One region of the Arthrobacter woluwensis genome, then DNA from elsewhere that is predicted to be linked to it. Evidence: predicted binding sites of a transcription regulator. Region 1 holds the regulator's gene; each other region holds the start of a gene.
What was found. Region 1 encodes HrcA, which represses chaperone genes, less so after heat shock. Its sites were predicted from a motif close to TTNGCACTCGNNNNNNNCGAGTGCNAA; they were not measured.
Positions count from the first base shown of each region.

Region 1 (4,486 bases):
CGGGTCCCCTGCTCGTCGACGAGATCCACGCCCTCCCCCGGGGAGAGCCGCTTGACCGTCACAGCATGCCGGGCCTCGGCGCCGTCGACGGTCACCAGGCCTGAGGGTTCCACCCGGTCGAGAGAGCCGGCGGGGGCGAAGAAGACCGGGTTGCTCATGGCTCAGAGGTTGCCGAACTTGTCGCGGAGCTTGGCGAACATCCCGCCGCTGCTGGCGAGCCTGCCTTCGGTGAACTCCTCCTCGCGGAGACCGGCGAGCTTGCGGAGGAGCTCTTCCTGTTCGGCGTCGAGCTTCGTCGGGGTCTCCACCTGGATGCGGACCTTCAGATCGCCACGGCCGTATCCGCGCAGGTGTGTGACGCCCAGCTCGTGAAGGGTGATCACCTCGCCGGACTGCGTGCCGGGCTTGATGGTGATCGACTGCGGCCCGTCGAAAGTCTCCAGCTCGACGTCGGTGCCGAGGGCGGCCGCGGTCATGGGGACCTTGAGAGCCGCGTGCAGGTCGTCGCCGTCGCGCGTGTAGGTCTTGTCCGGGTTCACCTTCACCTGGACGTACAGATCGCCCGAAGGGCCACCGGCGATGCCGGCTTCACCGTGGCCGGAGAGCTGGATCCGGGTCCCGGTGCTCACGCCCGCGGGGATCTTGATGGACAGCGAACGATGCGAACGCACCCGGCCCTGGCCGTTGCACTCATTGCACGGATCCTTGATGACGGTGCCGAAACCCTGGCAGCTGGGGCACGTGGCGGCCGTCATGACCTGGCCCAGGATGGAGCGCATGGGGCGCTGCACCTGACCGGCGCCGTGGCAGATGTCGCAGCGCTCCGGACTCGTGCCCGGCTGGCAGCAGCTCCCGTCACAGGTCTCGCACACCACGGCCGTCTCCAGCTCGAGCGTCTTCTCCACGCCGAACACGGCGTCCTTGAGATCGATCCGGACCTCGACCAGCGCGTCCTGACCTCGCCGCACACGGGAGGCCGGGCCGCCGGCCGCGCCGCCGCCACCGAAGAAGGTGTCGAAGATGTCCTGGAAGGCGAAGCCGGAGCCGGAGTACCCGCCGAAGCCGTTGTCGGTGCCGTTCTCATTGCCCGTGGTGTCGTAGACCCTGCGCTTCTCGGGATCCGAGAGGACCTCATAGGCGTGCGTCACGGCCTTGAACTGCTCGGCGGCGTCATCCGCGGAGTTGACGTCCGGGTGGAGGGTCCGCGCGAGCTTGCGGTAGGCCTTCTTGATCTCCTCGCCGCTGGCGTCGCGCGGGACTCCGAGGACTTCATAGTGACTGCTCACGTGTGTGTACTTCTCTTCCTCTGTTGGGTGACTTGCTGTGGCGTCGGGCGACCGGTGAGGTCACCCCGCCAGAATCCGTGAAAGATAGCGTGCGACGGCGCGCACCGCCGCCATGGAGGACGGGTAGTCCATGCGCGTGGGGCCGAGGACGCCCACCTTCGAGGCGGAGCCCTTGCCATAGCCGGTGGCCACCACCGAGGTGCCCGCGAGTTCGTCGAACGGGTTCTCGCGCCCGATGCTGATGGCCACGCCGTGCTGATCCTGGTGCATCTCGGTCAGGAGCCGCAGCATGACCACCTGCTCCTCGAGAGCCTCCAGCACCGGCCCGATGCTCAGCGGGAAGTCCATCGTCGCGCGGGCGAGATTCGCGGTGCCCGCCAGGACGATCCGGTCTTCGGCGCTCGAATCGAGCAGGGAGAGCAGCGCCGCGGCGAGGACGGCGGCCGGCTGCTGCAGGCCGGGCGTCACCGTCGCGGTCAGGACCGGGACGGTCTCCCGGAGGGTGTCGAGCGGCTGGTTCGCGCACCCCGCCAGGAACATCGTCCTCAGCACGGCGACGTCCGACTCGGCCAGGACCTGACCGAGGTCCACCACGCGCTGGTCCACCGATCCCGTGTCGGTGATGAGCACGAGCAGCACCTGCGAACCGCCGAGCGCGACGACCTCCAGGTGCCGCAACCGGGCCTGGCTGGCCTTGGGATACTGCACCACGGCCACCTGGCGGGTCAGCTGGGACAGCAGGCGGGCCGAACGCTCCAGCACGTCATCGAGATCAGAGGCGCTGTCCAGGAACGAGTGGATCGCGCGGCGTTCTGCGGCGGACAACGGCTTGACCGAGGCGAGCTGGTCCACGAAGAGCCGGTATCCCTTGTCCGTGGGAATACGGCCGGCGCTCGTGTGCGGGGCCGCGATCAGCCCCTCCTCCTCGAGTGCCGCCATGTCATTGCGGATGGTCGCGCTGGACACGCCCAGCTGATGGCGCTCGACCAGGACCTTGGATCCCACGGGCTCGCGGTAGTGGACGTAGTCCTCCACGATCGCGCGCAGGACTTCGAGACGACGAGGATCACTCACTCGGCCACCTCCACATGCTCTTGCTCTTCGGCGTTTCTCTTAGCACTCTACCTCTCTAAGTGCTAATTCTAGTATGCCTGCCCCGGACCCGGGACATCACCAGGCGGAGAACAGCAGGAGGCTTCATGTCCATCCATTCCTGGGGACCTCAGGACCTCAGCGCACCCGCCAAGAAGCAGCTGCGCGAAGTGCCGGTGGAGCGGGGCATGGTCCTCGAAGAAGTGCAGACGGGCTGGGTCGGCGCCGTGACGCGCGTGGAGAAGTCCGGCGGGATGCACATCCTCAGCCTCGAGGACCGCCGGGGCAAGGAGCGTTCCTTCCAGCTCGGGTTCGGATTCCTCCTGGACGGCGAAGCGGTCAAGGTCGTCCCGCCACGGGCCGCCCCACCGGCCCAGCAGGGACCGCGCCGGACCGCCAGTGGGTCGCTCCACGTCGACACGAAGGCCCGCACGGCCCTCGCCAGCCGGATCTGGGTGGAAGGCAAGCACGACGCCGAACTCGTCGAGCGCGTCTGGGGCGACGACCTGAGGGTGGAGGGCATCGTCGTCGAACCTTTGCACGGCATCGACGATCTGGAAGCGGCTGTGGCGGCCTTCGCTCCCGGCCCCGGCCGCAAGCTCGGCATCCTGGTCGATCACCTGGTGCCCGGTTCGAAAGAACAGCGGATCGTCGACGCCCTGATGCGCAAGCCGGGCGTCAGTGGGAACGTCCTGGTGGTGGGCCATCCGTACGTCGACGTGTGGCAGGCCATCAAACCCCAGACGCTCGGCATCCCGGCCTGGCCACAGATCCCCCGTGGCACGGACTGGAAGACCGGCATTCTTCAGGCCTTCGGCTGGCCTCATGCCACGGCCGAGGACATCGGCCTGGGCTGGCAGAAACTGCTCTCCACGGTCCGAAGCTACGCTGACCTGGAACCGAGCCTCCTGGGGCGTGTCGAGGAGGTCATCGATTTCCTCACGGCCTGACCTCCCAGCCACTATGCTGAGTAGGAAACGCCGTCACAGGCCCTGCCTGTGATCCGGAACTATCTCAGGAGTAAGTGCTGTGTCTGACGCATCCGGTCCGAAGCCCCAGGGAGCATCCTCCCCGGGTGATCAGCCGCGCTCCGCGTCCGGCATGAACGGCGGCCCGGCCCAGAACAACCCCGCACAGAGCAATCCAGGCCAGAACAACCCGGGTCAGACGCCCGGCGAGCACCCGTACACGGGCGCCAGCGCCGTGCCGGAGCCCCTGAGTTCCAGCGAGGACCGACAATGGGCCATGCTGGCCCATTTCGGCGGCATCCTCGGCTTCATCCCCTCGCTCCTGATCTACCTGATCTTCAAGGACCGCGGGCCCTTCACGGCCCAGGAGTCGAAGGAAGCCCTCAACTTCACCCTGCCGCCCACATTGGTGGCGGTCGTGGCGAACATCCTGAGCCTCATCCCCTGGATCGGCGGGATCTTCGCGGTCATCGCGGCCCTGATCTGGATCGCCCTCACCGTGTTCTCCGTGATCGCGGGCATCCACGTCAACCGGGGCCAGCCGTACCGCTACAAGTACAACCTGCGGCTCCTCAAGTAGCCGAAAGGCGGAACCCCGCGAAGGGGTTCCGCCTTTTTCATGCCCTGAAGGCCTTCGGGTGCTGGACGCCCCTGCTGATCGAGCCGGGTCAGTCCGGCAGCAGACGGCGCACGACGGCGTCGGCCAGGAGGCGGCCCCGCAGGCTCAGCCGCACGGTGCCCTTGAAGGCGGCCTGGGGGTCGATCAGTCCGTCCGCGATCAGGCCCGCGACGGCGGTGCGCCCCTCGGCGTGGAGCGCCGAGGTGGGCAGGCCCTCAGCCAGCCGGACGCGCAGGAGGACGTCCTCGAGGTAGCGCGTGCCGCCGTCGAGCACTTCCTTGCCCGCGGCAGGTGAGACGCCATCGCCCAGGCGCTGTGCGTACGCGCGTGGGTGTTTGACGTTCCACCAGCGGACCCCTCCGACGTGCGAGTGGGCGCCGGGACCGATCCCCCACCAGTCGTCGCCTCGCCAGTACGCGAGGTTGTGGCGGCACTCCTGGCCCGGTTCGCGCGCCCAGTTGCTGACCTCGTACCAGTCGAAGCCGGCCGCGGCGAGGCGCTGCTCGGCGAGTTCGTACTTG
Region 1 covers NZ_JAUSXR010000001.1:1,515,218-1,519,703, reverse strand. Annotated here, with positions in the region: gene QFZ52_RS06765 (16S rRNA (uracil(1498)-N(3))-methyltransferase) at 1-158, opposite strand, end outside; gene dnaJ (molecular chaperone DnaJ) at 162-1,286, opposite strand; gene hrcA (heat-inducible transcriptional repressor HrcA) at 1,347-2,360, opposite strand; gene QFZ52_RS06750 (DUF3097 domain-containing protein) at 2,486-3,328, shown strand; gene QFZ52_RS06745 (DUF4870 domain-containing protein) at 3,480-3,926, shown strand; gene hemW (radical SAM family heme chaperone HemW) at 4,015-4,486, opposite strand, start outside.

Region 2 (4,486 bases), 950 kb from region 1:
CCCGGAGGAGCCACCGCCGGAGGCACGACCACTGGTGGGCCATCCGCTGGAGACCCGGCCGAAGGGGACGCGACGCCGGATTCCGTGCGAACCGCTCAGCAGACTGCCGCGGCGTCACCGGTGGCCTCCACTCCGGGGGTGTCCACTCCGAAGGCCTCGGGGCGGAAGGGCATCCCGGGAAGGGATCCTGCCCGACAAGGCCGCCGAAGACCTGGACGCGGCCTGGGGCGGATCGACGGGCAATCCCGAACGGGACGACTGGCTGAAGGAACAGCGGCCTCCCCACTGGGACTGACGGTCGCAGCGCGCCGGCGCTCCACGTGGGGGTGTGATCCAAGCATGTTCCACGCAGTTTCATGGTCTGCGAACTCATCGGACCAGCACGAAGGACAGACGGCCCTGCCGCTGCACTCCGGCAAGCGCCCTCGACTGCGACGGCGTCGCTCCGACCACCACCAGGCCCGGTGATTCCTCGGTTCCGAGCCATGAGCCGGAACCTTTCTCCCCTTGTCCGATCCAGAGAACGGCGACCCGGCGCGCCAGAAGCCGCGAGCCCTGGTCCTCGGGATCCCGTGCTGCCTCCGGGCCGGGCTCGGGGCTGAAGACCACGTCGATGAGCTGTCCCGGACTCAGAATGCGCAAGGACGACGGATCGGCCATCCGGAGAGGCACAGCAGTGGTGCCGGGCGGAGTTCCTGCGAGGAGTCCGGGCCCGGTGAGCGAGGTGTCATTGAGTGCCTGACCCCGGCGCAGGGGTGTGGCCAACCGACGGCCCAGGAGGGCCGTCGGGTCCCGGTAGCTGCCCGGGGGAACCGCTGAGGGTGGCAGTTGCACCGTGGTGAGCTGGGTTCGTTCCAGCGTGGCCCCGGCCGGAAGATCAGCCGAGGCGGCCACCACCGACGTGCGTTGGGCAGGCCCGGGAGTGAGCTGGTACACCGCGAGACTTGCCGCGGCGGCGAGACTGGCGGCCGCGAGAAAACGGCGGTGCCGGATGGCCCAGGAACGGACTCGACGCGGGGCGGAGATGCGGCGTGGGCCTGACGGTGGATTCCTCATACACCGAGGCTAGGGAGCGGAGGGGCTCCCGACGGTGGGGAAATCCTCTATGTGGACAGACGGGGATGCTCCCGGGTTCCGTTAGGGGAGAGTCTCCCCTGTGGAAGGCGCCCGGGAGCGCCGGTCAGTTGCCGCTGCTGGCGGGCGCCGCCGCAGGGGCGGAGGAGCTGGAGGCCGTGGAGGACGCCGAGGAGGCGGCCGGGACGGTGCTCTGCGAGGAGGAACCGCGGGAGTCGGTCCGGTAGAAACCGGAACCCTTGAAGACCACGCCAACGCTGTTGAATTTCTTGCGCAGAGTTCCGCCGCACTCGGGGCACGTGGTCAGGGAGTTGTCACTGAATGACTGGACGATCTCGAAATCGTGGCCGCAGTCCTTGCAGGCATACGCATAAGTCGGCACGGATTCTCCTCAGTTCTCTGGGTCCTGAACGGATACGGATTAGCACTGTCAGGTTCCGAGTGCCAATTCTATCAAAGAGGTCAACGCACGGACGGTGGATTCACTTCCCGAACGCCCGCCACTGGCGCTCCGTCACGGCGGCGTCCACGGGGCGGTCGAGCGGGCCGACGGTGAAGGAGCCCTCCGGGACCAGCTCCGGCTCGAAGACCAGTGCCGCCATCGGAACGGCATGCCCGGTGTCCGCCAGCGTCGCCAGGAAACGATCGTAGTAACCGCCGCCCTGCCCCAGTCGGTTACCCGCTGCATCCACGGCGGTCGCGGGCAGAAGCATCACGTCGAGCCCAGGGCCGTCCGCAGCGAACAGCTCCTGAAAGCCAAGCCCTGGACCCACGGGTTCGTCGACCGGGGCGAGGGCACTGCGCCGGACCTCGATGCCGGGATGCCAGCGGACCCACTCCATCAGGTGCCCGGGAAGGCAGACCGGGACCAGGACCGTACACCCCCGGTCGTGGAGGGCGTGGAGCAGTGCGGCGGTGGGTGGTTCGACGGCGGCGTTCAGGTAGCACGCCACGCTGGGAGCGGACGACGAGTCCGCGGGCAGCACCGTGGAGAGCCAGGCCGAGGCCTGCTCGGCGAAGGCCGCACTCAGGCGTGCGGCGTCGTCGTCGGTGCGGAGAGCGGCGTCCGCACGCCGTCGGGTGCGCTGCGCGGATCGGAATTCCGCTTTTGCTGCTGGCATGGATAAAACCGTCATTCTGTCGCAGGAAAACCCGGGAGGATGGACTGGTGACTGTATCGGCTAGATTAGTCCTGTGACCGAACAGAAGCAGATCCGTAAAGCCGTCATCCCGGCCGCAGGCCTGGGAACCCGATTCCTGCCGGCCACAAAGGCCATGCCCAAGGAAATGCTGCCGGTGGTGGATAAGCCGGCCATTCAATATGTGGTGGAAGAAGCGTCCAGCGTCGGCCTGGATGACATTCTGATGATCACGGGCCGCAGCAAGCGGGCCCTGGAGGACCACTTCGACCGCGTCCCGTCCCTGGAAGCGACGCTGGAGGCCAAGGGCGACGCCCGCAAGCTCTCCGCCATCCAGGAGTCCACGAATCTCGCGGACATCCACTACCTCCGGCAGGGCGACCCCCTCGGCCTGGGCCACGCGGTGCTGCGTGCCCAGCAGCACGTGGGTCAGGAGCCTTTCGCCGTGCTCCTCGGCGACGACCTGATCGACGCCCGCGATGAACTGCTGTCCACCATGATGAAGGTGCAGCAGAAGACCGGCGGTTCCGTGATCGCCCTCATCGAGGTTGAACCGGACCAGATCAGCGCGTACGGCTGCGCCGACATCTCCCCGGTGGAGGGCGAGGACTTCGTCCGCGTCAGCCAGCTGGTCGAGAAACCGTCCGTCGAGGAGGCCCCGTCCAACCTCGCCGTGATCGGCCGTTACGTGCTGCATCCCGCCGTGTTCGACGTCCTGGCTCACACCGAGCCCGGCCGTGGCGGCGAGATCCAGCTGACCGATGCCCTGCAGACGCTCGCCGCCGGCGACGGCGAAGGGTACGGCGTCTACGGTGTGATCTTCCGCGGCCGCCGCTATGACACCGGGGACAAGCTGAGCTACCTCAAGGCCGTGATCCAGCTGGCTTCGGAAAGTGAGGACCTCGGTCCTGACCTCCGCACCTGGCTCGGCGAGTTCACCTCCGCTCTCTGACGCCGCCGCCGGTGCGTCAGGTTCCGTACTGGCCCGTCACCCTGGAACACGGTGACATCGTCCTCAGGCCCATCCGGCAGAAGGACCGTGTCGAGTGGACGACGGTCCGTCAGCGCAACAGGGACTGGCTGCAGCCCTGGGAGGCGAGCAACCCGAATCCGGGCGGCCGTCTGCCCAGCTACCGGGAGATGGTCAGCTCGCTCAGAACGCAGGCGCGTCAGGGCAGTGCGCTGCCCTTCGTGATCACCGAGCGCCGGCCGGGCCTGGCGGCTCCCGCGATCGTTGGTCAGCTGACCGTCTCCAACATCATGTGGGGGTCGGCCATGATGGCGAGCATCGGCTACTGGGTGGATCAGGACCGCGCGGGCCGGGGCATCGTGCCGACCGCGGTGGCTCTCGCGACGGACTTCTGTTTCGAGGAACTCGGCCTGCACCGGATGGAGATCAACATCCGTCCGGAGAACACCCCGAGTCTGCGGGTGGTGGAGAAGCTCGGCTTCCGGCCGGAAGGGCTGCGCCCGGCGTTTCTCCACATCAACGGCGAATGGGCGGATCATCTCAGCTTCGCTTTGACAGCCGACGAGGTACCCGGTGGTGTCCTGAACCGCTGGCTCACCAGCAGATGAGATCACGTCGCCGTCATTTCCTGGCGAGTTGGGCGACACACTAGGTCAAATGGTCAGGCGGGTGGTGACCACCCCCTAACGTGAAGACTGTGGATTTCCCCATGAGCAGCTCAGTGGTCCTGGTGGCTGCTGTCGCGTTCTGGCTCCTGGGGATCGCTCCATCCCTGCTGAAGCGCCGCGTCCGGGTCCGGACCGTGGAAGTGGAGGGGGAGGAGCATCCCGCTCACTTGTCAGTGGCAAGGATCGGGCCCACGGTGACAGTGCAGGACGGCAGCGAGGAGGAAGAGACCGTGCCCATGGAGAATCCAGGCCAGCAAGATCTCTCGGTGAACCCTGTCCGCCGTCCCAGGATCAAGAAGGGACGGGCATCGCTCGCGCTGCTCGGCGCCGTCTCCCTGGTCGCCGTCCCGGTGACAGCTGTCCTCACGCTGTTCTCGGTCGTCGCGCCGAGCGCACCCCTGCTGTGCCTGTTCGTGACCGCGGCATGCGTCGCTGTCCTGCGCCAGCTGGCCAAGCGTGACCGCCTGCGCCGGGTGGAGCGCGCCTTCCAGGACGCGATGTCGTCCCCTGCCTCTCCGGTGCGCGACGTCGCGGTGGAACGTCCGCTGTCGTCGCCCAGTGAGCCTTTCGACGGTTCGCCCGCGGAGCCGGTGAAGGAGACGGAGGAACCCCCGCTCACGGCGGCCGAGCTGCGG
Region 2 covers NZ_JAUSXR010000001.1:2,462,177-2,466,662, reverse strand. Annotated here, with positions in the region: gene cpaB (Flp pilus assembly protein CpaB) at 370-1,056, opposite strand; gene QFZ52_RS11225 (FmdB family zinc ribbon protein) at 1,181-1,456, opposite strand; gene QFZ52_RS11220 (5-formyltetrahydrofolate cyclo-ligase) at 1,557-2,195, opposite strand; gene galU (UTP--glucose-1-phosphate uridylyltransferase GalU) at 2,269-3,165, shown strand; gene QFZ52_RS11210 (GNAT family N-acetyltransferase) at 3,177-3,791, shown strand; gene QFZ52_RS11205 (hypothetical protein) at 3,893-4,486, shown strand, end outside.
Region 2: QFZ52_RS11225 (FmdB family zinc ribbon protein) is a predicted target of HrcA. The motif match lies at 1,496-1,522, and genes of this name have one in related genera.

Region 3 (4,486 bases), 980 kb from region 1:
CCACTCGGGTCACACTCGCGTGATTCGGTGCCCTGATGCGCTGTTCGCGGGCACGGCGACCCGTGGACAGCGCGTCAGGGCCGGCCCGTCGTTTCGGACCGGGTGCCGGGCCCGCCGTCCGCCCGCTCAGCCCCGTTCGACCGGTTCCACCACGATCACCACGCGGTCCTGGCCGATCCTGGTCAGGACCAGCGTGGCGTGGTTCCCGCCCTTGCGCGGCTTGCCCGGCAGGAGGAGCTTCCGGAGTTCCTCGGGCGTGACGGCGGTGCCGCGCTTCTTGATGTCGAGGCTGCTCACGTCGTGGGCCTTGACCCAGTTCCGGAGCGCCTTGACGTTGTACGGCATGGTCTCGAGGATGCGGTAGCTCCGAGCGAACGGCGTTGCAAGAGCCTGCTCACTTGCAAGGTAGGCGATCTGGGGATCGAGGAAGTGTGCCCCGACCTGTTCCGCCAGGTCCGAGACGAGTCCGGCACGGATGACGGCCCCATCTGGTTCGTGGAGGAAGCCCTCCACCGGGCCGGTCTGCGCCTCCGGGCTCTCGCCGAACTCCGTCCCGGAGGTGAGCTCCACCCGGCCCGCGGGTGTCATCAGGAGCGCCGAGCGCCGGACGCCCTCCCGCGCGAGGGTGTTGAACCAGAGGGTGACCTCCGTGACGTCGCCGTCCACGGACACCCACTCGGCCTCGCAGCCCGCCGGGATCGATTCGTGGGGCATGCCCGGGCCGAACTTCACGCCCACGGCCTTCCCCTCCGCGGCGAGGCGCTCCACGAAGGACAGGGGAGGGGAGAACGCTTCGGGGTCCCACAGCCTGGCCGAGCCGGACGTAGAGACCTCCCGGCGCGCGGGATCCAGCCACACGCCGTCGTACTCCGCCAGGTCCAGCGTGGTGGCGTCCGTGTGCAGCACGCGCGCCTCCGGGAAGGACCGCAGGTTCACGGCGGCGCAGGCGGCGGTCTCCTCGTCCCGCTCGACGGCGGTGACGTCGAGGTCCAGGGACGCCAGGGCCAGCGCGTCGGAGCCGAGGCCGCAGCCGAGGTCGATCACGCGCGCCACTCCGGCCCGGCGGTACCGTTCGGCGTGCAAGGCCGCGACATTGAGCCGCGTGGCCTGTTCCAGCCCGGCCTGGGTGAAGAGCATGTCCTGCGCGAACGGCCCGAACTTCGCCTCGGCCTTCGCCCGCAGCCGGCTCTGGGTCAGCAGGGCGGCGACCAGGGCCGGATCATGTCCCTCTTTACGGAGCCGGAGGTTCTGCGCCAGAGCGTCCTTCTCGGAGTAAGGTTCCAGTGAGTTCAGCAGGGAGAAGGCCTCGGCAGTGAGCAGGGGCGCGATCTGGCCGTCGGGGGTGGGCATGGTTCCAGCCTAGTGCGCGGGCCGACGGCGGAAGAGCAGGGAGCGGAGCGGGCGTCCAGCCATGGCCGGTAGGCTGGCAGTATGAGCGCCCACCAGCCCAGATCATCCGCCTCGAGCTCCCGGAAGGTGCTGGTGGCCCTGCTCGGCGAGTATTCGCGGGCCCTGCTGATCGTGGGTGTCGTGGTGCTCCTGGTGGCCTTCGCCGTCCTGGGCGTGCTGTGGGTCCTCGACACGTTCAATGCCGCCGTGTACTCCGTGGACGGCAAGAACATCGCCGACGCCACCGAGGAAGCGAAGGGTTTGCGGGAGATCTACTCGCCGGTACGTGCCGGGGCCTGGGTGGTCCTCATCCTCGCCGCCGTGTTCGCCGCGCTCGGCGCCGTCGGTCTCTATCTCAACCGGGACAACCGTCCCAAGGGCCAGGATCCGGAGCAGGGCGACCTGGGCGTCGAGGACATCCTCGACTGACCGTGTCCCGGCGTAGCGCCGAACGTAGCGCCGAACGTCGAGGCGGATGTGTTCCGCCGATGACGAATAGTTGGCACTCGCCTTGACCGAGTGCTAACGCATCCCTACAGTTGCTATTAGCACTCGTACCCCTCGGGTGCTAAGCCCAAGGTTGCTGCCGGCACCGCGACGACGGTTGGCACCGCGGCTGAAGACGTAAGAAATCTCATGCAAAGGAGAGATCGTGTCGGTCTCCATCAAGCCTCTTGAGGATCGTATTGTCATCCGCCAGCTCGCCGCTGAAGTGACCACCGCTTCCGGCCTGGTCATCCCGGACTCCGCTCAGGAGAAGCCGCAGGAAGGCGAAGTCGTGGCCGTTGGCCCCGGCCGCGTGGACGACAATGGCAACCGTGTTCCGATCGACGTTGCCGTGGGCGATGTCGTGCTGTACTCCAAGTACGGCGGCACCGAGGTCAAGGCCGGCGGTGAGGAGTACCTCGTGCTGTCCTCCCGCGATGTCCTGGCGATCATCGTCAAGTAACGCCCCTACAGCTCATGTAGCGCAGATCCCCGCACCATGACCGGGTGCCCGGCCTGGCCGGTGCTCCCTGTCGGTGACGGGGATCTGCTCTTGAAAGGACACTCATGGCAAAGCAACTGGCGTTCGACGACGCCGCACGCCGCGCGCTCGAGGCCGGTATCGACAAGCTGGCCAACACGGTCAAGGTCACCCTCGGCCCGCGCGGCCGCAACGTCGTGCTGGACAAGAAGTGGGGCGCCCCCACCATCACGAACGATGGTGTGACCATCGCCCGTGAAGTCGAACTGGACGACCCGTACGAGAACCTTGGCGCACAGCTCGCCAAGGAGGTCGCCACCAAGACCAACGACGTGGCCGGCGATGGCACCACCACCGCCACCGTCCTGGCCCAGGCCCTCGTCAAGGAAGGCCTCCGCAACGTGGCCGCCGGCGCAGCCCCGGGCGAGATCAAGCGTGGCATCGAGACCGCGGTGGAAGCCGTGGCCGACCGCCTCCTGGAGAACGCCCGCGAAGTGGAGGGCAACCACGTCGCGAACGTGGCCGCCATCTCCGCGCAGTCCGAGGAGATCGGCGAGCTGCTCGCCGAGGCCTTCGGCAAGGTCGGCAAGGATGGTGTCATCACCATCGAAGAGTCCTCCACCACCCAGACCGAACTGGTCCTCACCGAGGGCATGCAGTTCGACAAGGGTTACCTGTCCCCGTACTTCATCACAGACCAGGATCGCCAGGAGGCCGTCCTGGAGGACGCCTTCATCCTGATCAACCAGGGCAAGATCTCCAGCCTTCAGGACCTGCTTCCCCTGCTGGAGAAGACCCTGCAGGCCAACAAGCCGCTCTTCGTGATCGCTGAGGACGTCGACGGCGAGGCTCTGTCCACGCTGATCGTCAACCGCCTGCGCGGCACCCTGAACGTGGTCGCCGTCAAGGCTCCGGGCTTCGGCGATCGCCGCAAGGCCATGCTGCAGGACATCGCGATCCTGACCGGCGCCCAGGTCATCTCCCCGGAGCTGGGCCTGAGCCTGGACCAGGTGGGCCTCGAGGTGCTCGGCACCGCCCGTCGCATCACGGTCACCAAGGACTCCACCACGATCGTTGACGGCGCCGGCACGGCCGACGACGTCGCCTCGCGGGTGGCTCAGCTGCGTGCCGAGCTGGAGCGCACGGACTCCGAGTGGGACCGTGAGAAGCTCCAGGAGCGTCTGGCGAAGCTCGCCGGCGGCATCGGCGTCATCAAGGTCGGCGCCGCCACCGAGGTGGAGCTCAAGGAGAAGAAGCACCGCATCGAGGACGCCGTGTCCTCCACGCGTGCCGCTCTCGAAGAGGGCATCGTCTCCGGCGGTGGTTCCGCTCTGATCCACGCTCTCAAGGCGCTGGATGAGAGCCCGGCCGTCGCCGCCCTGCAGGGTGACGCCGCCGCTGCGGTGGGCATCGTCCGCCGCGCTCTGGCCCAGCCGCTGCGCTGGATCGCCCAGAACGCCGGATTCGACGGCTTCGTGGTGGTCTCCAAGGTCTCCGAGCTGGAGAACAACCACGGCTTCAACGCCAAGACCGGCGAGTACCAGAACCTCATCGAGGCCGGCGTCATTGACCCGGTCAAGGTGACCCGTTCGGCTCTGCGCAACGCGGCCTCCATCGCCGCGCTCGTTCTGACCACGGAGACCCTGGTCGCCGAGAAGCCCTCCGACGAGGACGAGCACGCAGGTCACCAGCACTGACCCGTCTCTGACACGGAAAGGCCCGGATCCCCCCAATGGATCCGGGCCTTTCGTGTTTTCAGGGCAGGCTCGGCGCCGGCGGCCGGACTCAGCGGCCGGGTGTGGCGCTCGGATATAGCTCCATTTCAGGCCGGTGGAAGTCGACCAGATCAGGGTCTTGTTCAACGAGTGCGTCTTCAAAGGGGTCCCATCCGTACTTCGCCACGAAGTTTGCCTCGTTGGAGGTGATGGGTACCAGCCAGACAATTGCAATGTCGCCGTCATCGCCGGGGTACGTCGCGAAATCGACAGGGAAGTAGCTTGGCATGGTGACGTACAGTGCGGTCAGCTCTGACCCTGGTACGAGTGCCCCCGCCGGACCTATCACCGATCCTCGCAGCAGCGCTTGATGAGTCGTAAGTACCATCGAAGCAACCTGGTGAATAAAACCAGC
Region 3 covers NZ_JAUSXR010000001.1:2,498,897-2,503,382, reverse strand. Annotated here, with positions in the region: gene QFZ52_RS11390 (endo-beta-N-acetylglucosaminidase) at 1-23, shown strand, start outside; gene QFZ52_RS11385 (class I SAM-dependent methyltransferase) at 127-1,350, opposite strand; gene QFZ52_RS11380 (hypothetical protein) at 1,432-1,818, shown strand; gene groES (co-chaperone GroES) at 2,042-2,338, shown strand; gene groL (chaperonin GroEL) at 2,443-4,053, shown strand; gene QFZ52_RS11365 (suppressor of fused domain protein) at 4,142-4,486, opposite strand, start outside.
Region 3: groES (co-chaperone GroES) is a predicted target of HrcA. The motif match lies at 1,889-1,915, and genes of this name have one in related genera.